DNA from 3 places in the Paenibacillus marchantiae genome. Region 1 is predicted to be linked to each of the others. Evidence: riboswitches for the same ligand, from Rfam matches in the RefSeq annotation. Region 1 holds a riboswitch; each other region holds the start of a gene.

Evidence for each region. Region 1 has a riboswitch for thiamine pyrophosphate ahead of thiC (phosphomethylpyrimidine synthase ThiC). Riboswitches for the same ligand answer to the same signal wherever they lie in the genome.
Region 2: linked by a shared signal. The riboswitch ahead of PTQ21_RS09620 (ABC transporter ATP-binding protein) and the one ahead of thiC (phosphomethylpyrimidine synthase ThiC) in region 1 are both predicted to bind thiamine pyrophosphate.
Region 3: linked by a shared signal. The riboswitch ahead of tenA (thiaminase II) and the one ahead of thiC (phosphomethylpyrimidine synthase ThiC) in region 1 are both predicted to bind thiamine pyrophosphate.

Annotation. Positions count from the first base shown of each region.
Region 1 covers NZ_CP118270.1:1,837,690-1,845,325, reverse strand. The annotation lists gene PTQ21_RS08510 (zinc ribbon domain-containing protein) at 1-19, shown strand, start outside; gene PTQ21_RS08505 (hypothetical protein) at 563-730, shown strand; gene PTQ21_RS08500 (aspartate/glutamate racemase family protein) at 932-1,657, shown strand; gene PTQ21_RS08495 (hypothetical protein) at 1,804-2,571, shown strand; gene thiC (phosphomethylpyrimidine synthase ThiC) at 3,379-5,166, opposite strand; TPP riboswitch at 5,526-5,639, opposite strand; gene PTQ21_RS08485 (IclR family transcriptional regulator) at 5,757-6,500, opposite strand; gene PTQ21_RS08480 (alpha/beta hydrolase) at 6,859-7,636, shown strand, end outside.
Region 2 covers NZ_CP118270.1:2,100,251-2,107,886, reverse strand. The annotation lists gene PTQ21_RS09650 (radical SAM/SPASM domain-containing protein) at 1-2, opposite strand, end outside; gene PTQ21_RS09645 (iron-containing alcohol dehydrogenase family protein) at 298-1,440, shown strand; gene PTQ21_RS09640 (ABC transporter substrate-binding protein) at 1,437-2,492, shown strand; gene PTQ21_RS09635 (ABC transporter permease subunit) at 2,520-3,305, shown strand; gene PTQ21_RS09630 (ATP-binding cassette domain-containing protein) at 3,329-4,105, shown strand; gene hisC (histidinol-phosphate transaminase) at 4,130-5,251, shown strand; TPP riboswitch at 5,359-5,461, shown strand; gene PTQ21_RS09620 (ABC transporter ATP-binding protein) at 5,611-6,405, shown strand; gene PTQ21_RS09615 (ABC transporter permease) at 6,392-7,204, shown strand; gene PTQ21_RS09610 (ABC transporter substrate-binding protein) at 7,254-7,636, shown strand, end outside.
Region 3 covers NZ_CP118270.1:4,279,184-4,286,819, forward strand. The annotation lists gene PTQ21_RS19540 (MFS transporter) at 1-902, shown strand, start outside; gene PTQ21_RS19545 (DUF1349 domain-containing protein) at 968-1,561, shown strand; gene PTQ21_RS19550 (HAD family hydrolase) at 1,609-2,250, shown strand; gene PTQ21_RS19555 (AraC family transcriptional regulator) at 2,247-3,062, opposite strand; gene PTQ21_RS19560 (NAD(P)/FAD-dependent oxidoreductase) at 3,305-4,435, shown strand; gene PTQ21_RS19565 (hypothetical protein) at 4,444-4,734, shown strand; TPP riboswitch at 4,780-4,878, shown strand; gene tenA (thiaminase II) at 5,000-5,668, shown strand; gene PTQ21_RS19575 (GNAT family N-acetyltransferase) at 5,712-6,245, shown strand; gene PTQ21_RS19580 (TetR/AcrR family transcriptional regulator) at 6,295-7,194, shown strand; gene PTQ21_RS19585 (DHA2 family efflux MFS transporter permease subunit) at 7,358-7,636, opposite strand, start outside.

The sequences.
Region 1 (7,636 bases):
TGTTCGGCAGGAAAAATAAGAAAAAAGTGATTATGATCATTTCTTAATTCCAATTGCACCGTTTCGATCTATATCTTGCCAATCGAATACCGCTCGCGGGATTTACGCAAAATGATGTGAGGCTGTCAGGTTTTCCTGGCGGCTTTTTGGCATTCCGCCTTTGTCTGTCCGTTCAAAATTGCTCTAATATGCACCCGACAACCGACCATGGTACCAAGTTAGCTAGCTTGCGTCGTACCTATACAACCAGACAATATGTCTTAATTTCGACACAATTGGCATTCCCAAAACTGGGTCTATTCACTTAACGACCGCTTCTATCCTCCCATACAAAACCTCACATATGCGGTCCTTTCCTCCTGAATTTACTTAAAAACGTTTACATCTCCTGAATACGGGGTAAAATCACTACAATCCAATTGGAATTACACCTTAAGTTGCCTATTTCGTCTAACAAGTCACATATACCTATTTGCGTAACAGAGACGATAACCCGTCGGAATACATAACCTATTAATAATCACATATGCATATTCGAAAATGCATTAAAGGAGGAACCAAGATGATCCGCATGCCTATTCAGCAAATGATCCCGTACCACCACCAATACCCGCGCAACACGGCGACCACTGCTCCCAAAAAGGAGAATGAGAACACTCAAGGTCTATCCTTTCATGAAATTTTGCAACAAAAAATGGCTAAAAAGAATGCTGCGCCTTCTATGCGATAAATGAATGACGAGCGAATTGAGAATCGCTTACGTGGTTTGCACCGTTCCTCTGCGAAGTTGTGGATGAACGGTTATTCGCGTTTTCATGATAATTGTTGTTATCTCCGTATTTTAAATATGTACAGTCTATTGTCACATACCTATAATGGGTTAAATATCTACGGAACTTATATGAGAGATAATCCATTTCAGGGGGCAAGTATGATGATGACCATTGGCTGTTTTCACGCTCACTATTCTAATATTGCACTAACTGAAGAATCACTCGCTCCTTATGAGGTTGAACTTGTACATTATGTCGATCCGGGTCTGGATCGCCTCAAACATGATGATGATTTCAGCGAAGCAGTTACGCATGAGAAAGTATCACAGACGCTGCAATGGATCGCCCACTGTCATGCAGATGCCATCCTCGTCACCTGTACCCTGTTTGCAGCCGTACTTGAGCAGGAGGCACAGCATGTTCCCGTGCCCGTGATTGGAATTGATGATCCATTACTTCAGGAAATACAGCAGAATCCTGGCGAGTATATCCTAGCGTTTACCAACCCCGCAACGATTGAAGGAACGATGGCGCGGGTGAATCTGGCTTTGCAGCAAGATGATAAGGATGAGCAGCGAAACGGGATCGAAGCAGTATTGATCCCGAGCACATTCGAGTTAATTATGCGAGGCGATAAGGAAAGTTATCTTGCAGCAGTGAGCACCGGATTACAGCAACTTGCTGAGCAGTATCCAGATAGCACTGTCGTAGCCGCTCAACTGTCGATGGCTCCCGCAGCAGCACGGATCACAGCAGATACAGGCATGTTGATCTATAGCCCATTGGCTTCGCTTGCGGCGTATTTGGAGAAGAAGTTGGGCGTAGCTCTGAGTTTAATTATATGCTTTATTACGCTTTATTTGTATCAGAGTAATTTATGTTAAATTTATTATTATAAAATTTACATAATAATACTTTTGTGTTTTTAATTATAATAAATGGGTTATTAAGGTAGACGCGTAGGGGGATTTTATGTTAGACTTTTTTTGTTATAATCTAACAAAAAAAATGAAGAGGGTGAGGTTTTACAATGAATTTATGGCGTCTATCGAAGCTACTGTTGGTCTGCTGTCTAAGCCTATTTCTTATTCCTACAAATACTTTCGCAGAGAGTAGAACTGAAAAATTGGACATATCCCTGCTAAAGCAGGGCATTCCATATGAGCTTATTGAAGCTTGGAGCCCGGAATTAAAAGAAAGTCTTTCTAAATCAGATGGATCAATTGAAGTTGTGGCACATCAAAAAGCACAACCTTATTCCAATGAAGAAGTTCGCCCTTTAGCAGATATTGATGATAAACAATTTGACTATTATATAACTATTGTTCGTACTGATAATGTTGATAACCGAGAAAGATTTATGGTTGCACTGACAGGAAAGTGGACATCAATGCCTTTTTGGCGTCTGACTGATCCTTATGGGGCTACTTTTGATAAAGAAAATTGGAGAACTGTACCAGGATCTGCATACTATGAAGATAAAGTTAAATACAGCGGAAACAGCTCCTTTACTACCATGAGAACTGGGCGCAATTTTGCCTATGTAGCAGACAACGGTGTCGGATTTAATGCTGATATTGTTGGAGGCGCAATTATCAAGGAACAAATTGCATCAGGTGTGTTTACTTTGGAACATAAAAAGACAGGAAATCAAACCGGATCCTCACAAATCCAATCTAACTATTACCATGCCAAAGGAACCGGGAGTATCGGTTTAAGCTTTGGGCCTGTAAGTGTTGGTTTCTCTGGAACTGCTAGTACAGACACTAGAGGGACAGCAAAAAATTTCAGCTACTAAGATAAAATTCGAGTCAGAATATAAGAAAAGCTAATTTTATTCCGATTTTATTATTTTAGTAATTATAGTAACAGGGAAGTGAGTAATGTATGCGATTGCTTTATGTTTTTCTATTATTTATATTAGGTTTTGCTTGCTCCGCACTTCTCTATGGAGGAAATCCTAAATTTAGTGATGCATTGCTGTTTGTAATTGCGGGATTATTATTTTTTATTTGGAACAACAAAAACTAAAAGGGGCTTCAATAGTAAACTGTACCCTATGTCAAAGACATTTATAAAAAAACTATACTGCTTCAAGAAAATGATCTCTGTATTGTACAGGGGTCATTCTTCTCATATTCGACTGGTATCTATAGTGTTGTAATAGATCATATAGGCCAGCTAACTTCATGTTTGACTTTATCCAGCTTGGGACAGCCCTTTAACGAGATCTCATCCTTTAATTGATCCAAAGAACAACTCCTGCGTGCATTGTCTCAGCAGTTTCCCCGTCTGGACATAGATTGACCAATACCCATACGTTTCATTTTCTTCTGAAAATCCGGATGAGTGTAGTGGGTTACTTGATCCGAATGAATGAAGGAGCCCTGCTCTTCTTAAATCTACGATTATCTGTAGGTGAAGCAACGTGTTTGTCGCCAAATCCACGGTCGTTCGCTCCGATACATGATAAGCCAAAATTTCAATGGGCTGTTTAAACACGTACATTATTTAGTAAGTTAACAAAAAAATATAATAGACAATTCTCTTCCAAATATGCAAAAGAGAATTGTCTATTATATTAATATTCAAGAATAAAAAACCATTACAATCGTGTCCGGTATTCCTCAGCCTTTTCCAACATACCCGCGGCCACAGCCTCATTCTCGGACAAGCCGTTGTCTGCCGCAAAAGCACGAATATCCTGCGTAATACGCATGCTACAGAACTGAGGGCCGCACATGGAGCAGAAATGGGCTTCCTTAGCCCCTTCTGCCGGCAACGTCTCATCATGGTAGGACAGCGCACGTTCCGGGTCCAGTGAAAGGTTGAACTGATCCCTCCAGCGGAACTCAAACCGTGCCTTGGACAGCGCATCGTCCCGCCGCTGGGCACGTGGGTGACCTTTCGCCAGATCAGCGGCATGAGCAGCGATCTTGTAGGCGATAACGCCTTCCCGCACATCATCCTTATTGGGCAGGCCCAGATGTTCTTTTGGCGTAACATAACAGAGCATCGACGTGCCGAACCAGCCGATCATCGCCGCCCCAATCGCCGAGGTAATATGGTCATATCCTGGGGCGATATCGGTCGTCAGCGGTCCCAGCGTATAGAACGGCGCCTCTTTACATATCTCCATTTGCAGATCGACATTCTCCTTGATCTTGTGCATCGGCACATGTCCCGGACCTTCAATCATCACCTGCACATCATGCTTCCAGGCGATTTGTGTTAGTTCTCCAAGCGTAGCCAGTTCCGCCATCTGGGCTTCATCATTGGCATCATAGATGCTTCCTGGGCGCAGTCCGTCTCCGAGCGAGAACGCCACATCATACCTTTTCATAATCTCGCAGATTTCTTCAAAATGGGTATACAAAAAATTCTCCTGATGATGCGCAAGGCACCATGCTGCCATGATGGACCCGCCCCGTGACACAATGCCCGTCATACGTTTGGCGGTCAGCGGAATATATCGCAGCAGCACACCTGCATGGATCGTAAAATAGTCCACACCCTGCTCTGCCTGTTCTATGAGCGTGTCACGATACAACTCCCATGTCAGTGCTTCTGCTTCGCCATTGACCTTCTCCAGCGCCTGATAGAGCGGTACTGTTCCAATCGGTACAGGTGAATTGCGGATGATCCATTCGCGGGTCGTATGAATGTCCTTGCCTGTGGAAAGATCCATCACCGTATCCGATCCCCAGCGTACGGCCCAAGTCATCTTCTCCACCTCCTCCTCGATGGAGGAGGATACCGCAGAGTTTCCGATGTTCGCATTGATCTTCACATGAAAATGACGCCCGATCAGCATCGGCTCACTCTCTGGGTGATTAATATTCGACGGCAGGATGGCCCTTCCACTCGCCAGCTCCTGCCGCACAAACTCCGGCTCCACACCCTCACGAATAGCGGCGAACTCCATCTCCGGCGTGATCATTCCCTGCCGTGCATAATGCATCTGAGTCACACTGCGCCCTGCCTGTCCACGTAATGGTTTAGCACGCAAGCCCGGATACTTCTCGGCTCCAGTTCGCTTCCCTCCTGGTTTCAATCCGTTATCCTCCGGTTTGACCGTTCTTCCCTGGTAGGCTTCAACATCTTCACGCTCCGTAATCCAGCGGGTGCGCAGCGCTGGCAGCCCTGCCCGGATATCGGCATGAAATCCAGGATCGGTCATTGGTCCGCTCGTATCGTAAACACGCAGCGGTTCGTTATGCTCCACTCCTTGGGGAGTATTGGTGTCATGAAGGGCAATTTCGCGCTCCGGTACAGCAATGTCCGGTCGTGAGCCATGAATGTATACTTTGCGGCTGCCCGGGAAGGGCTGAACCCGTCCTGTCGTACCTTTTTCCTCTGCCAACTGCAGATCCTGCTTGTCCTGTCCCATCATTCGGTTTCCTGTGCTCATCGCTCTTGTCTCCTCCTCTTTAGTGATTGCCTGGATTGAAATGCTTGCTCACGGGTCCAAATCATCCACAACATAGAAAAAGTAAGAGCGACCATACCACACAAAATAGGGACATACACTTCAATTAATACAGACAGTCGAAGCAAAAGGTTTACACCCAATGCTCGCCAATGGCACCCAGCCCTTTATCCAAAAGCAGATCTGACACCAGCTTCCGCCTGTTTACTGTATAAAAAAAGCCGGTTCCCAAGGGAACCGGCTTATGTCCATCACCAATAACATACCTTATAGAGACTCCATAACGGAGTCCATCCATAGGTCACATTATACGGTGTTCGTGGTCGTATCGCCGATTACTTCCCTACGCTGGTATGATCCAGATCAGGTGCAAAGGGTCCAGAATCTCATGCGATTCCGTCTCAGTCCGGACAATTCGGACTCCCCCAGTAACGTTAACAAGTTGCAGCATTTAAGCCGCAAATTCATATTCAATTGCTGACCCTGTTGGGCCGTCCATTACAGAGTAGCGCAACCGAATCATAAAAACAACCTTTATATTCCAGAACATAAAATCAGGATAACATAAGTCCCATCTGTGTAGCAGCTTCCTTCAGTACAGGTGCATATTCATGCAACGTCTCCTGCGAAAGGCGACTAACAGGCCCGGATACCGACAGAGCAGCAGCGATGTTGCCTTTCCGATCCATGATGGGTACAGATACAGCCGCTGCTCCCGGTTCACGCTCCTCATAACTTGTTGCGTAGCCGTATTCCAGAATGTCTTTCATCTGTGCCAAATATACTTTGGGATCGATAAATACCGGCCATTCAGGTCCATTCATCAGATCTTCGCGGTCCTCTTCGGTGGCAAAAGCCATCAGCACTTTGCTGGATGCTCCCACGGATAACGGAAGTCTGACGCCCACCGGAGCTACACGACGAATCGCCTGATCACTCTGCACGGCTTGAATTCGAATCCGCTCACTGCCATCACGCAGATATAAACTCACGGTTTCGCCCAGTCGATCTCTCAGCCGCTCCATCGCAGGAAGGAGCAAAATGGCAGGATCATCGCTGCGAGACATATGGGCAGACAGTTCCCAGATACGTATGCCGAGTCGATACTTCTCGGTTGCTGCATCCCGGATCACAAACCCCTTGTCCTCCAAAGTAGCCATCAGACGATGGACTGTACTTTTGTGCAGACCGATCTGGCTCGCAATTTCCGTGAGCCCCAGATCACTGCGGGTTGTAAAACACAATAATATATCCAGCGCCCGTTCTACAGCCCGGACGGTTAACTTTCGGTCTTCCATGGCAAGTTGCCCTCCTCATGTTTCATCACATGAAACTTGGTTACATAAATTATATGAGAAACGGTCTCATCTGTAAACCAAAAAGCGCCATTTGGAATAGGGATATTTGTAAATATTTTCTTTTTATAAATTAGAATCCCCTGCAATTTGCACCCTAAGGAAATGTTACCCATATATCTTCAAAACTATATAACAATTGCGTAACAAATGGCCTCAATCAATTGACTTTGACTATATTGGAACATACGATAAAGATATATTAAATTAAGATTTTGCTTCATATGTAGTCAGAAAAATCATTTATCCGCTCTGTTCGTCTCGTTGTTATCTTCATTTGATTTTTAAAGGAGGGGCAATCATGTATCCGACATCCCAGAGCGAAGCCCCGCTGCAAACGAAAGTGTCAGATCTGCCTTCTTCGTTATCACCGAGGCTGATCCGGTTCAAACATATTGTCGTGGCGTTGTTGCTCTCCGTTGTATTTTTTCTGCTCTTTTGTTTCATTGCACTACACGGTTATATTGCTTGGGTATTATCCAATCCAACTGTAGCGCCTGTATTCTCCAATCCCATGCAGGCGAAGAACATGAAGTATCAAGACATCACGTTCCCGGCAGCAGACGGCAGTCGAACGATGCAGGGTTGGTATATTCCGGCTGATGATAATGCAAACAAAACCATCATATTCAGCCATGGATATGGTGCGAATCGTGAAGAGACCTGGGTACCAATGTATGATCTGGCCCATTATGCTCACCAACTTGGCTTCAATGTGGTGATGTTCGATTACGGTTTCGCTTCACAGGTGAACAAAGCTGTTGCCACAGGCGGCAAAGCCGAGTCCCAGCAGCTGCTTGGTGCTATCCAGTTTGCGAAGCAGCGCGGAGCTCAGGAGCTTGTCGTATGGGGTTTCTCCATGGGTGCAGGTACAGCCCTGCAGACTGGGCTGATTACCAAAGATGTGGATGCTATGATTCTGGACAGCACGTTCCTGCTTGAGCCGGATACGCTGTATCACAACATCCATAATCAGATTGATCTTCCGCGGCAGCCTACGCTGGAGATTATGAACCTGCTGTTCCCGATTCTGAACGGGACCGGATTGCAGCAAATTCCATATCAAGAAGTGAAAAAAG
Region 2 (7,636 bases), 260 kb from region 1:
AACTCGGGGTCCCCATTCTGCTTAGAGGGAGAACAGTCCCACCCTCATTTGTGATCCGGCCCATGTGTGCCACCACTATTATATCGGGTTCAAGGGACAAGGTAAATCGACTAGGATGTTAATTCCCTTTTTCTCATCGAATTTGTTAACTACGTTCACCTATAGATTCTTTCAATCGAAGTATAGGATGTATTGATTGTCCAGGTCATTGTAGTTGCCGAGACGCGATGCTAGAATCTAAACAATTTAAAACCAAGTTAAAACGTAAGAATAATAAGTTATAAGGGGAGTGTATTCATGATTACTGTTAAGGCACCCGCAGTATATGTACACGAGGCTAACATTCTTGAGCAAAGTGGTTCGCGGATTGCACAGCTTGGGCAGCATGTTCTCATCATCGCCGGTGAGTCTGCATTAAAAGCCGTACAGCCTTACCTTCTTCCTTCATTGGAGGAGCATAAGATCAAGTTCCATGTGCAATTGTTTCACGGTGAGGTTACAACAGGCCAGATTGATACTTTTACGCAGCAAGCTTTCGATCTGGATGTTGATCTGATTATCGGCGTCGGTGGTGGTAAAGTACTCGATCTGTCCAAAGCGGTGGCCGAGCAAGCCCAATTGCCCATTGTAACGGTCCCAACGATTGCCGCAACCTGCGCTGCCTGGTCCGCCTTAACCGTGCTCTATGATGAACAGGGGAAATCTGCAGGATATCGTCCCCTGCGTCGTTCGCCTGATCTCGTTCTGGCTGATCCTCGTATTCTGGCGAGTGCACCAAGGCGATATTTGGCCGCAGGGATCGGTGACACACTCGTAAAATGGCATGAGTTCGCCGTTAATCTAAGTGGCAACGCCACCAGCCTCACTCTCCGAAACAGTGTCAGCACCGCCAAGCTTGCACTCGATATTCTTGAAGCGCACGCCATCGATGTCTATGAATCCACCGATACAACCGGTAGTACACCTCAATTCCGTGATGTTGCCGATGCCATTATTGTGCTCGCAGGCCTTGTAGGCAGCATTAGCGATGGATCACTTCATGCCGCGATTGCTCATGGGCTACATGATAGCCTCACCAAATTACCCGAAACACACGCTTCACTACATGGAGAAAAGGTAGCCTTTGGACTCTTCACCCAGTGGATTCTTGAAGGCAAAGCAGGGGATGAGCTTCATGAGCTGATCACTCTGTTACATAAGCTGAATCTGCCTATCACTCTTGCCGAGCTTGGCATACAACAACAGCCTAAGGAAGCTGCTGCGCGCATTGCAGCAGGACTACAGCTGCGGGAAGGCAGTGCGGCGCATCTCTCCTTCGGAGTTAGTACGGCGCAGGTAACCGAAGCCATTCTTCAGGCAGACCGTATCGGCCAAACATTCATAGAATCCAGTCAGTCCAGTGAAAGCAGTACATACACCAAGGAGGTTTCCTCCCTATGATCCGTCCAAACCGCCATTACACTCTTCCCTTAACTGCCTTTCTGAGCGCGCTTCTGTTGATGCTGATCTCCGGCTGCTCTGCCGGAACTGACAATCAGGCCGCGGGTACAGGCACAACACCGACAGCGGCATCAGCTGCTTCGAATAAAGACGTTACCATTCGTGTTGGTCAGACCGGATGGGGCAATCTCGAATTGGGGCTAAAAGCCGCCGGACTCGATGACACCCCCTATAAAGTCACTTATAACGTATTTCAGGGAGGTAACCTGATCCTTGAAGCGATGGCTGCAAACCAATTGGACTTTGGTGTGACCAGTGAAATTCCGCCCATTTTTGCATCTCAAGCTGCCAATGGTGGAAGCTTCAAGATTATTGCGGTACAACAAGGCAGCACCTTAAATCAGGAGGTCGTTGTTCCCAAAGGTTCATCGATCAAATCGGTTGCTGACCTGAAAGGCAAGAAAGTTGCTTTCGTAAAAAATACAACGGCCCACTATTTCCTGCTCAAAATGCTGGAAGAAGCCGGATTAACCTGGAGTGACATCAGTCCGGTCGAACTTTCAACAGCCGATGGACTCAGCGCCCTGATAAGCGGGAAAGTGGATGCACTTGCCAGTTACGGCAATGCCATCATCTCCGCACATCAGAATGAAGCAACAACGCTCGCCAGCGCCAAAGATATCCTGTCAGGCAGCTTCCTTGTAGCCGCCTCCGATCAGGCTATTGCAAATGCGGAACAGAAAGAGGCCCTTGCCGATTATCTGGAGCGAATCAACAAATTCAATGATTGGGCTCGTGCCAATAAGGATGCGTGGGCTCAAATTACAGCAGACAACACCCACCAGCCCGTGGATCAAGCCCTTAAAACCTACACGGATGGAGAAGCACAACGCCCATCACGTATTGTTGCCATTTCTGACGAGGCCATCAAGTCTGAACAGGACGTAGCGGATACGTTTCAGCAAGCGGGAATTTTTGAGCAGGCAGTCGATGTGAGCACATTCTGGAGTGATGCACTTCAAGATCAACTTCCAGCTCCAGGTAGCCAATAACGAAGGAAGCAAGGAGGTAGGCATAACGTGCGGTCCAAAACCTTTAACCGGGCATGGTTTAACCAGTTCATTCCTTTTGTTGTACCACTACTCATTCTGGCTCTGTGGCAATGGCTGACTGCATCTGGAGTTGTTGCAGCCAATATTTTGCCCCGGCCCGCTCAGGTACTGGAGGCCTTCATTCGTCTGCTTCGTAACGGTGAACTACTGAACAATATCAGTATTAGCGCCAGACGAGCTTTGGGAGGATTCCTCATTGGTGGGGGTCTCGGTTTCCTGCTGGGTGTGCTGAACGGCATCTCCTCCCTTGCGGAAAAGATCGCCGACTCCTCGGTGCAGATGATCCGCAACATTCCTCATCTGTCCTTGATCCCCCTCGTTATTGTGTGGTTCGGGATCGGTGAAGAAGCAAAATTATTCCTCGTTTCCCTGGGTGTATTCTTTCCGGTATATCTGAATACGTTTCACGGCATACGATCAGTCGATCCCGGTCTGATTGAAATGGGCAAAGTATATGGCCTCAGCCGTTGGTCCCTTTATAAGGACATTATCCTGCCTGGTGCACTGCCTTCCATTCTGGTGGGCATTCGTTATGCACTTGGCATTATGTGGCTGACACTTATCGTAGCCGAGACGGTTGCGGCGGATGCGGGGATTGGATACATGGCGATGAACGCGCGGGAATTCATGCAGATGGACGTAATCGTCTTAAGCATTCTGCTATATGCCCTGCTGGGCAAGCTGTCCGATACCATCGCTAAATGGCTGGAACGGCGCTGGCTGCGCTGGAACCCGGCCCTATCCCGCAAGTAAAGCAAAGGAGTGTGTATTGATCCATGAGCACAAGTCAGATCAGTCCTTTTCTTCAAGTAGATGGGGTTCAGAAATCGTATGATCAGCGGACGATTCTATCCAACATCAACGTCAATGTAAGACAAGGGGAATTTGTAGCCATCGTTGGACGAAGCGGCTGTGGCAAAAGTACTTTGCTGCGTCTGATCGCCGGGCTGGAACCCCCCTCTTCCGGGAGCATTATGCTGGGCAACAGAAAGCTTGGCAGTACAGCACCCGAGACACGGTTTCTGTTTCAGGAAGCCCGGCTGCTACCTTGGAAATCCGTGCTCGACAATGTACGACTGGGCATCCCCGACAAGAACAAGGAAGATGCACGCCAGTCGCTTCGCAATGTAGGACTCGGAGAGCGTGAAGGTGATTGGCCGGGGGTATTATCTGGCGGACAAAAACAACGTGTCGCCTTGGCACGGGCACTCGCAAGTCATCCACGCTTACTGCTGCTGGATGAACCGCTGGGTGCATTGGATGCATTGACACGAATTGAGATGCAGCAATTAATCGAACGCTTGTGGGTAGAAGAAGATCTGACTGTCATTCTGGTCACTCATGATGTCAGTGAGGCGGTTGCGCTGGCAGACAGAGTGCTGTTAATCGAGGATGGTCATATAACGATGGATACTCGAATTACGCTGGAGCGGCCACGCGTTCGGGACAGCGGGTTTGCTCATTTTGAAAACCTGATTCTGAATCGTTTGTTGACTCCTCCACAAGAGACACCACAGCAGATTGCTCAGAAACAGATATCATTCTCGATCTAATTCCACTGGAAAGAAGGCATGATTATGCAATCCCTTTCACCCGTTCCCTCTCCACCTGTTAAAGACCTTTTAACTCAAATTCCGGCTTATACGCCTGCCAAATCCATGGAACAGATCCGGCGGGAGTTGGGACTGGAAAGTGTGGATCGACTTGCAGCGAACGAGAATCCGTTTGGTTCCTCTCCCCTGGCTGCGGAAGCGGTCAGATCGCTGAGTTCCGATCTTTTGGCTCAATACCCCGACGGTTCCAGCCAACTGCTGCGTGACAAACTTGCGGAACGTCTGGGGGTGCGTACTTCCCAACTGGTATTTGGCAGTGGATCTTTCGAGCTGCTAACCCTTACCGCCCAAGCTTATCTTAATCCCGGGGAGGAATCACTCATTCCGGTGCCCTCCTTTAACTGGTATAAGGGCGCTACGCTGCTGGCAGGCGGGGTCATTCATGAAGTGCCTTTGGTCAACCATTCACTGGACCTGGAGCAATTCCGGCAACGGATCAATGCTTCTACCCGAATTATCTGGCTGTGCAATCCGAATAATCCAACCGGAACCATTTTCACGGCAGATGCCCTACTTGGTTTACTCGAACATGTTCCCTCCCATGTCGTGGTTGTCCTGGACGAAGCGTATTATGAATTCGCGGAAAGTGAAGATTATCCTGATACGGTTAAGCTGCTGGAGCAGTATAATAATCTGATTATTTTGCGGACCTTCTCCAAAATATATGGACTTGCTGGCCTGCGAATTGGATATGGCATCGGGAATGAAAGCATTATTGAAGGCATTAACCGGGTCAAGCTGCCCATCAGTCTGACAGCCACATCCCAAGCCGCTGCTTTGGCCAGCCTGGATGATCATGAATTTGTTTCTCACTGCCTGCACTACAATCGTCAAGGAAGGGAAACGTTAATGCAGTCCTTTGATCAGTGGAACTTACCCTACATCCCTTCCGAAACAAATTTCATCATGATTGATCTGTTGCAGGATAGTGGCCCGATTACCAAAGAATTGTTGAACAGAGGCATCTCTGTCCGCGGCGGTGCCGAATTTGGTATGCCTACCTGGCTTCGGATTACGATTGGCACACCTGAGCAGATTGCCCGTCTGATCGGGGAGCTTGATTCACTGTTACATTCAAACGATTAGAATCCTAGTTACTTTCCTAACTCACATTACGCACACTTCTTTTAAGCCGCCCTCTTTACATTCCACTTGCATGTGATATATGCTGAACACACAACTGCATATCTTGAACATTGCACTAGGGGAGCCTTGCGGCTGAGACGAATCGAACGATTCGGACCCTTTGAACCTGATCTGGATCATACCAGCGGAGGGAAGTGGAGCGGCCTCTCAGTAAGCGGATTTTTTCATGTTGATGATGGAATTTAATGTGAATTGAACTTACAGACCCACTCATTTCTCCGGAAATGGGTGGGTCTTTTTCGCGTTCTGCGGGCAGATCAGAAGGTGTAATTAAAGATCCCGCGGTTTGAAGTTGAATTATGAATAACAAGGGGGGACGGAACGAGATGGATAACGATATAACCATTCACAACATGAGCTACGCTTTCCCGGGAAAAAGGGATTCCCCCGTGCTCTCCAATGTGTCGATGCGTGTAGCCAAAGGCGAATTCGTCTCGCTCATCGGTTCCAGCGGCTCCGGTAAAAGTACCCTTTTCAAGCTGCTGGCAGGCTTGCTTGAGCCAACACACGGAACCATTGAAATTCCTTGGGTTCAAGAAGGAAAGCGACTGGGGCAGGTGGCCTACATGCCGCAAAAGGACCTCCTATTATCCTGGAGAACCGTCATGGGGAATTGCATGCTTCCCTCTGAACTGGCTGCAGGTCGGCAGGATAAGATAAGGATTCGAGCAGATATCCTGGCTGGCCTCGACAGATTTGGCTTATCCGGCCACGCGCATGCTTACCCGGACGAGCTTTCAGGTGGCATGCGCCAGCGTGTCGCGCTGCTTCGTACTTTGCTGACAGGTGGCCAACTGATGCTGCTGGATGAACCATTCGGCGCACTCGATGCCCTGACCAAACGTGAGATGCATCGCTGGCTGCTGGAGCTCTGGGAAGGCCTGGGCAAAACCGTGTTGTTCATCACACATGACATTGAAGAAGCCCTGCTGCTCAGTGATCGAATTATCCTGTTAACTCCGGTGGGCCAAGGCCAACAGCTGCAGGATCTGACGGTACCTTTGCCACGTCCAAGACATTCGGACATGATCTACGAACCGGCTCTCGTTCAGATGAGACGACTACTGGAGGAACAATTGCATGCGAGACGGTAACTTGAGAGATAGCATGAAGCATAGCGTAAGAGGTTGGCTTGCCCGTTATGGTCTGTTTCTTTTGCTCATGATCTTGCTGCTTGCTCTCTGGGAGTGGATTGTGTGTATGGGATGGGTGCCTTCCTTCATCATTCCAGCCCCGACGGCGATTGTCCGTTCGCTGTATGAACATCACCACCTTCTGCTGGCTACACATCTGCCTGCTACCTTGATGGAGGTTGTCGTTGGTTTTGGCTTGTCCATTGGTGCCGGAATTGCACTTGCAACGGGTATGCATATGAATCGGTCGATTGAAAAAGCGTTATATCCCTTCATCGTGATCAGTCAGACGATCCCGCTGATTGCCCTGTCCCCCGTCTTTATCCTGTGGTTTGGCTACACGCTGTGGAGTAAAGTGGCGGTGGTGTTCCTGATCGCGTTTTTCCCAATTGTGGTGAGCACCTACGATGGCCTGCGCAAGGGTGATCCGGAGCAGCGTGAACTGCTGCTGACGATGGGGGCCACCAAGTGGGATATTTTTCGCAAACTCCAGATTCCACTTGCCCTTCCCTCCTTCTTTTCGGGACTGAAAATGTCCGTGGTGTATTGTGTGGTCGGTGCAACGATCGGTGAATGGCTTGGTGGAAGCAAGGGGCTTGGCTACTTCAGCCGCAGAATGTCGAGCAATATGAACACGGATGCGATGTTCGCCGCCATTATGCTATTATCCCTGCTTGGTATCGCGCTGTTTGTACTCATTGCATGGATGGAGAGAAGATTTGGTACACCACGTCATGCAGGTAGAAGAAAAGCTGGATAACTTTCGGATTTCAAAACAAAAAAACAAAAGAAACGAGGAACTTTACGTTATGAATAAAAAGCATATCTATTCCCTGCTCCCCATTCTGCTCATGTCTCTTTTGCTAATCGTCAGCGGATGCGGTAAAACGGGCATCAATACGCCCTCCACAGGCTCAACTTCCAATGCAAACGATACAGACTCATCTGCGATAGAAACGCCATCGACATCCAAAGACAAGCTGTCCATCATGCTCGATTGGTACCCAAATGCAGTGCATTCCTTCATCTATGTTGCTCAGGAGAATGGTTACTTCGCGGATCAAGGTCTGGATGTCGATATCCAGATGCCTGCCGATACGAATGATGCACTCAAACTTGTTGCCGCCGGGAAAATCGATCTTGCACTAAGCTACCAGCCGCAAATTTTGCTCGCGCGTGGGGAGAACATTCC
Region 3 (7,636 bases), 2.4 Mb from region 1:
CGGTTTCCTTCAACTGTCTAATTATTGAGGATGTTGAGGAACATAAACGATCCAAGGTATTCGCCATTCTCAACATGATCATTACTGGTGCTGGAGTACTGACACCGATCGCCGGGGTAGTGATTGCTGATGTTGGCATTGTGCCAACACTAGCCAGTATTTATTTTGTCGGTGGCATCCTCATGACCGTCATGTTCTTCATTCGCAACCGATATACGGATGAGACCGCAGTAGGGAAGGAACTTATGGGAATGCATAGCCAGACCGGGGTGATCCAGAGTCTGGCTTCCAGTATGCGACTTTTCGGCAAATCATTCTACAAACGGAGACTTTTACCGATTATTCTCATCACGGTGCTTTCCAATCTGATCCTGCAGCTGAACTTTTTTCAGGTGATTTTTTTCAAGGAACAATTAAAATTCAATGATCAGATTATTTCATTTATCCCGGTCGTCACCGCTGTAACCGTCATGCTCTTGTATTTGGTCATTATCCCGCGTCTGAAACGGCGTTCAGAAGAGAAGTATGTCAGTTTCTCGATCATTTTGAGTACAGTGGGGGCAATACTTTTTCTGTTGATCCCTGCGGGAAATATAGCCATGTTATTTCTGACTCTAATTGTACTGGCGGCAGGCAATTTCATCTTACAAACGTACCGGGACTCACTGCTAATGAACCGATTGGGTACACATGAAAAAGCGGATATGTTCTCGGCAGTGCAGACCGTCATGACGTTAACCGCGATTCCATCAGGTTACCTGACAGGGCTACTGTATCACTATAATCCTGTGCTGTTATTCAGTGTTATTCTTATATTTTACATCGTACTCATGGTCATTATGTTATTCCTCCCTGATCCCCAGAAACACTCCCAAGTGATCAGTACTTACAAAAATATGTAGGAGAAGGGGTTTTCTGTATATGAAACGAATATATAATACAGAAAATGAACCTGGGAGGCATAGAAATGACAAACGTATTTGCAACAGAATCAAGAAACCAAATGAACTGGATCAATGAGCCACAGACCTGGTCTTATACCGATCAAGGCGTTCTAATTGTAGAAGCTCAGGCTGATACGGACTTTTTCCAGGACCCAGCGGGTAAACACATCCGTGCAACCGCGCCATTTCTGTCGATGCCGGTGCCTAATGATTTCGAAATGACGACCCAGCTAACCGTGAACATGCAACATCAGTATGATTCCGGATGTTTGATGGTGATGGCGGATGAGCGAAACTGGTGCAAGCTTTGTTTTGAGTATGATGGAAAAGCGGCTACCATTGTGTCGGTAGTAACGAAGGAAGGTTCATCCGACGATTGCAATTCGGTTGAAGTTCCCGTAACGAATCCTTATCTGCGCATACGCAAAGTGGAGGACTGCATTTCATTCTTTTATTCACCCGATGGGGTGGAGTGGAAATTAATTCGATATTTCGGCATGCCGATAGAGGGAGAGATCCGGGCTGGAGTTGTTGGACAGTCACCAGCCGGAACGGGATGCACCTGTCACTTTTTATCGATGAATGTTACCCGTCCGGACGTGACTGCACGCTTCTAAGCCTATTTTCCCGCCAATCGGCTGATCATTGGAGGGAGAAAAGCGGAATGGTACAAGCTTTTATTTTGGATTTTGATGGACTTATTGTGGACACGGAGACTCCCTGGTTCTATGCTTTTCGCGATATTTATAAAGAGCATGGACTTGAACTTGGGCTAGAGCTTTGGTCGAAAAACGTAGGAACATCGTTTGAAGAATTTCACCCTTTTCTATACCTGGAGCAAGCGCTGCAAAAACCGATCGATCACGATCATATCAAGTTGCTCTCTGAACAGAAATACGAAGCATACCTGGGACAGGCAGCAATTCTTCCAGGCGTGCATGAGTTGCTCCGGTCTGCCCGTAAAAAGGGAATTCAACTTGCCGTTGCTTCCAGCTCTACCCGGGATTGGGTTCATGGTTATTTGCGCACACTCGGCATTTTCGAACTATTCGATGTCATTCATACAGCCGAGGACGTCAAGAGGGTTAAACCGGACCCGGAATTGTATCTGCTCGCCCTGGAGAGTCTCGGGATCGGGGCATCCGAAGCGGTTGTGTTCGAAGACTCGCCGAATGGACTGAAGGCAGCCAAAGCCGCGGGGATTCGCTGTGTCATTGTGCCTAACGAGGTAACGCGTAATCTGGAATTCTCGAAGTATGATCTGCGGTTAACCTCGCTGGCAGAGATCACGATGGAAATCCTTTAACTCTGGTATTGCTTGCGTAACTCGATAGGGGAGATTCCTTCATATTTTTTGAATACGGATCCAAAATAACTGGCGCTGTTGAAACCAACAGCCCGGGCGATCTCGTGGGCCGTTATTCCGGCGTCATGGACGAGCATTTCTTTGGCTTTCAATAACCGATACCGTGTCAGATAATCAAGCGGAGTCATTTGGAATTCCTTTTTGAATATCCGATTCAAATGCTGTTCGGTGACGTCCATTTGCTGAGCCAGCATGGAGAGCGAGATATCCTGATCATAATTTTGCTTGATAAAAGTAACCAGTCCGGTCAGCTTTAATCGGGCATCCGAGCGTTCATAAGCACCATAACGATCTCCATCAATGGTTAACCTGACCAGTAGCATGTATAGCAATGCGGATACGTGCCAGATCTGATCCTTGTGCCGGGACTGTAGCGCCAACGTTATTTCATGCAACAGGATATGAAGCATCCCATCCGGCTTGAAGGCGCGCAGCTCCCCGATCTGCAAGGTATGCAGAAACCGGGGCAATAAATAGCCATTAAAGGACAAACAATCGAACAACAATGAATCACTCAAATTGTCGTAACGGTATGTGACCTCCGGGAACATAATAAGAGCTGTTCCTTTCCGAATCGAAAACTCATGATTTTGGGCTGCAATTTTCCCTGTTCCCCCGATACACTGCACAATACTGTAATCCCGTGAATGGCCGTTCCAATTCATTAATTCATCTACGGTCAGCTGGTTTTGACCTGTAATCATAAGCGGCATATCGGTATCCAGTGAATTCCCCGTACTAGGTTTCGGCATCGTTGTGTTATTCCTCATTTCGTTAAAGGTCGTGTGCGTAAATGGCGCGGATACAGAGTTAAAAGAAACCTGATTTGAATTATATTACATAAATAACATTAATTTAAACGAACTATTTACTTCGATGAACGACTTATCGAAAACCTTTTAGGATTATGTATCATCATGTCGATGCCTTGCCATTATCAGACCAAACAGTATACGCTATAATGGATACAGTGATTTAGGAAAGGGATGCAGTCATGAAGAAAGTCATCGTCGTAGGATCAGGAATTCTTGGGGCTTCCACAGCATATCAATTGGCAAAACGGGGTGCGGAAGTTCTTATTATAGACCGGAAAGATCGAGGGCAGGCTACGGATGCTGCTGCCGGGATCATCTGTCCCTGGTTATCTCAGCGCCGTAATCAGGATTGGTATCAGCTTGCCAAGGCGGGTGCACGTTTTTATCCCGGTTTAATTGAAGAACTCAAGAGTGAAGGGGAAACGGAAACGGGTTACGCTCAAGTGGGTGCTCTTAGTATTCATACGGAAGTAGAGAAAATCAACAAGATGCAGGAGCGAGCACACCTTCGTAAAGAAGATGCACCGGAGATTGCCGATATTACCCGTCTGGATGCAAAAGAAACCCATGAGCGTTTTCCTCTCCTGGAGGAGAACTTTCAGTCCGTCTACATCAGCGGAGCTGCGCGTATCGATGGACGTGCAACGCGTGATGCCTTAATCCGATCGGCACAGCGAAATGGAGCGGTCCTGATTAATGGGGACGCGACACTTCAATATGAATCGGACCGAGTAACTGGAGTGGTTGTTGACGGTCAAGTCATATCGGCTGACGAGGTTATTGTGTGTGCCGGCGCTTGGGCTAGTGAACTGTTGAAGCCCTTGGGCATTGATTTTAAGGTTCATTATCAGAAGGCGCAAATTATGCATTTGCAGGTTCATGATCGAGAAGACACTGGGAAATGGCCTGTGGTCATGCCTCCTTCGGATCAATATCTGTTAGCCTTTGATCAACAGAAGATTGTGATCGGGGCGACTCACGAAAATGATATTGAAGGCTATGATATAAGAGTAACCGCAGGCGGAATGCAGGAAATTTTGAATAAAGGATTGGAACTGGCTCCAGGTTTAGCCGATAGCACGTTTCAGGAAGTAAGAGTAGGTTTCCGTCCGTTTACACCAGGTTTTCTTCCGGTAATGGGTGCTGTTCCTGGTTGGGAGGGCTTGATCACAGCCAATGGACTTGGAGCGTCTGGTCTCACGATGGGGCCTTTTATTGGAAGTCAACTGGCCAAGTTGGCTATGGGTTTGGATTTGGATATCGATATTCAGCCATATGACCTTGGAAAAGCAATGGATTATCAGAAATGAGGTGAACGATGACGTATTCACAGCGCTTAACTCACGGTAACTCATCAGACATTATTTATCTGGAGCACCAGATTGGCATCGCCGAGGAGGAACTAGCAAAAGCCGAGGAAGAGCGGAGGGGTTACGAATCGGATTTAGACAAGTTAAGGACGTCTCCGGCGTATCATGCAACTTCAGCGACGAACGTCTCTAATGAGCAAAAATGGGTGGATGAGTTAAACAAATTGCAAAGTATGATTAAGGATATCCGCACTCGACTTAAAAACTTGCAAGAAGAGTTAGAGGAACTTGAAGATTAATAGGAATAGTTGACATTTGGAAAAACACATGTTGTAATAAGCCTGAGCTATTTGCAGGGGGACTGTTCGCAGTTGAGAAGGTTAAAACCTGACCCTTTGAACCTGTTAGTTAATACTGACGTAGGGAGCAAATGACATGTACTCATGTTATTTTGCCCTTGCCGAAAATAGGACAAGGGCTTTTTGGTCTGCATTTTGGATGACAGAACGCGATAGCTGGATGTGAAGCGGGAACATTATAATTTTAATATAAGGAGAAATGATCATGTCATTTTCAAGAACGTTAATAGATAAGTCCAGAACCGTATGGGAAGATGGATACAACCATCCTTTTTTACATGAAATGGGGAAAGGCACACTGGATCAGGAAGCGTTTAAGTTTTATCTTCTTCAGGACTATACATATCTGATTGAATATGCGAAGATTTTTGCCATGGGTGCGGTCAAGGCGACAGATGAAAAAATGATGACGAACTTTACGGTTATTCAACACGCTATTCTGTACGAAGAAATGGATTTGCATCGAAATTATATGAATGAATTTGGGATTACGCTGGATGAAAATCATGCTGTCAAACCCTCTCTTTATAACAAGGCCTATACGTCGAATATGATGAGTGTTGCACAAACAGGTGGGGTTGCTGAAATCATCGCCGTCATTTTCCCTTGTGCGTGGACGTATTACGACTATGCCACAAGATTAAAAGAACAATATCGAGATTCATTAGAGGGCAATTTCTATCAGACTTGGATCGAAAATTATGCAAGTGATGAATTCCGCGACTCATTCGAATGGTTCTATGATACACTGGATGCATTATGTGAACATAAAACAGAGCCGGAACTGGAGGCCATTGAAGACATATTCAGAAGAAGTGTTGAATTTGAATATCTGTTCTGGGATATGGCTTATAAACGGCAACTCTCGTACTGATGAATGCAATCTACTACAACCAGAGATAAGGATGAACATACAGATGAACAATCGTGGAGAACGCATCTATTTACGATTTTTGAACGTGGAAGACGCTGCTGGGCTACTGGATTTGCAGTTCCGTAACCGGGCTATTTTCGAAGAAATATCGGCAAGCGAACGATCGGATACATTCTATACATTGGAGGGCCAAGTAGCCCTTCTCGAAGGTTGGAACAAGGCGAGGGAAGAGGGGAAACGGTACTCTTTCGGGATCTTTCTGAACCATACGCATGAGCTTATTGGGGAGATCTCTCTGTTCGAGCTTGAACTGGATTCCACCACCAAATGGATTGTTGGTTATGTGCTCGATCAGGTGCAGAATGGCAAGGGATATATGAGTGAAGCCCTTCAGCTAGCACTGGATTTTGCTATGAATGAAGCGGGTATAAAACGAGTGGAGGCAGGTGCGCTGCCCGACAATGCCGGATCGATTCGAGTGCTTCGCAAGGCGGGCTTTCAGGAGACGGACCGGCAGAATATTAAAATCAAGGGGATTTGGAAGGAACATATGATGTTTGCAGTGGATTTGCAATAGGTTACTAGATATCGTAACGTGAACCACCTAAATCATCCAGGGGGAACTTATGAATAAGCGGAAACAAATGTTATTGGACTCAGCGCTTGTACTCTTTGGGAAACATGGAGTGACCAACACCTCCATACAAATGATCCTAGACGAGTCAGGTGTGTCCAAAGGAACATTTTATAAATTCTTTGGCTCGAAGGATGATTGTATTCTTGCCATTCTGGAGCAACGTGTACAGGAAGATATGATGATTCGTAAAGATTTGGAGAGCCAAAGCTATGCTTCCGATTTTGATTTACTGGTGGATCAGATTATGGTGCCGATGATTTTGCCAGAAAAAAAGCTTGTTGTGGAGCTATTCTGGACAGGCTTCTACTCTGGAGAATGCGATCTGAAAAACTTGACTCGCATGCAGTTAAATTGGTTATCTGAACGACTGGTACAGGTATTTGGGAAAGAATTAAAACCTTTTGCTTATGAAGGGGCTATTTTTGGTTTTGGCATGATCCATCAAATCTCGAACATGTGGAGAAACTTCCATCTTGACCAACCGGATTGGAACCATCTTGTGCCCAAAATCCTGAACTACATTGAAATCTTGCTTCGTTCCATGCTGGAAAGACAAGAGCATATTATTGATTTTCCAAGTCTTTTGATGATCGCTCCTGATTCCAAAGAAATTGTGTTGGATAAAAATAACCTGATTGCAGGTCTTCAGAAATTCAGTCATTCTATTCTCCAATTGGAAGTACCTATTAAAGCGAAAGAACTGACCAAAGGGCTGCTTGTTTTAGTTGAGCAGAAAGAGATCAATATCTCCATGTTGGAAGTAACGCTACAGGCGTTTCAAACGGAATTTGAATCGTCTTCTCTTCAGTGTGAGACAAACAGGATTGTCAAAGATTGCAGATCGTATCTCGAACAATTCAGGCAGATCCTCATGGAGAGAACGAGTTAACGCAGCTGTTCTTACTTACGTGTGCAGGCAAATTGTTCATTTATATTATGTAATACACCACAAAAAAGCGGCAGATTGGACATAAAACTTAGTGTCCTGATCTGCCGCTTTTTATATAAGATACAATAGGCTCTACATGATGTAATTCATGTAAATATTGTTCTTAATTTGTATTCATCGAGACTTTTTGTCTTACAGGCTGCTTGGAGTCTTCCTCCGTCGCTTGTTTGGTACGTTTGATGAAGAAGGAAAGGAGCAATCCGAGAACGGCAATGCCAATAATGACAACATAAGCATCATTAATTCCCTGGATCATGGATTCCATTCCCAACTGCTGCTGGGTTAAGCCTTTGGCTGCACCCGTTGCAACCATATCTTGAACATGTGCTGTTGTGCGACTGGTCATTACACTTACGAGCAATGAAGTACCCACAGCGCCAGC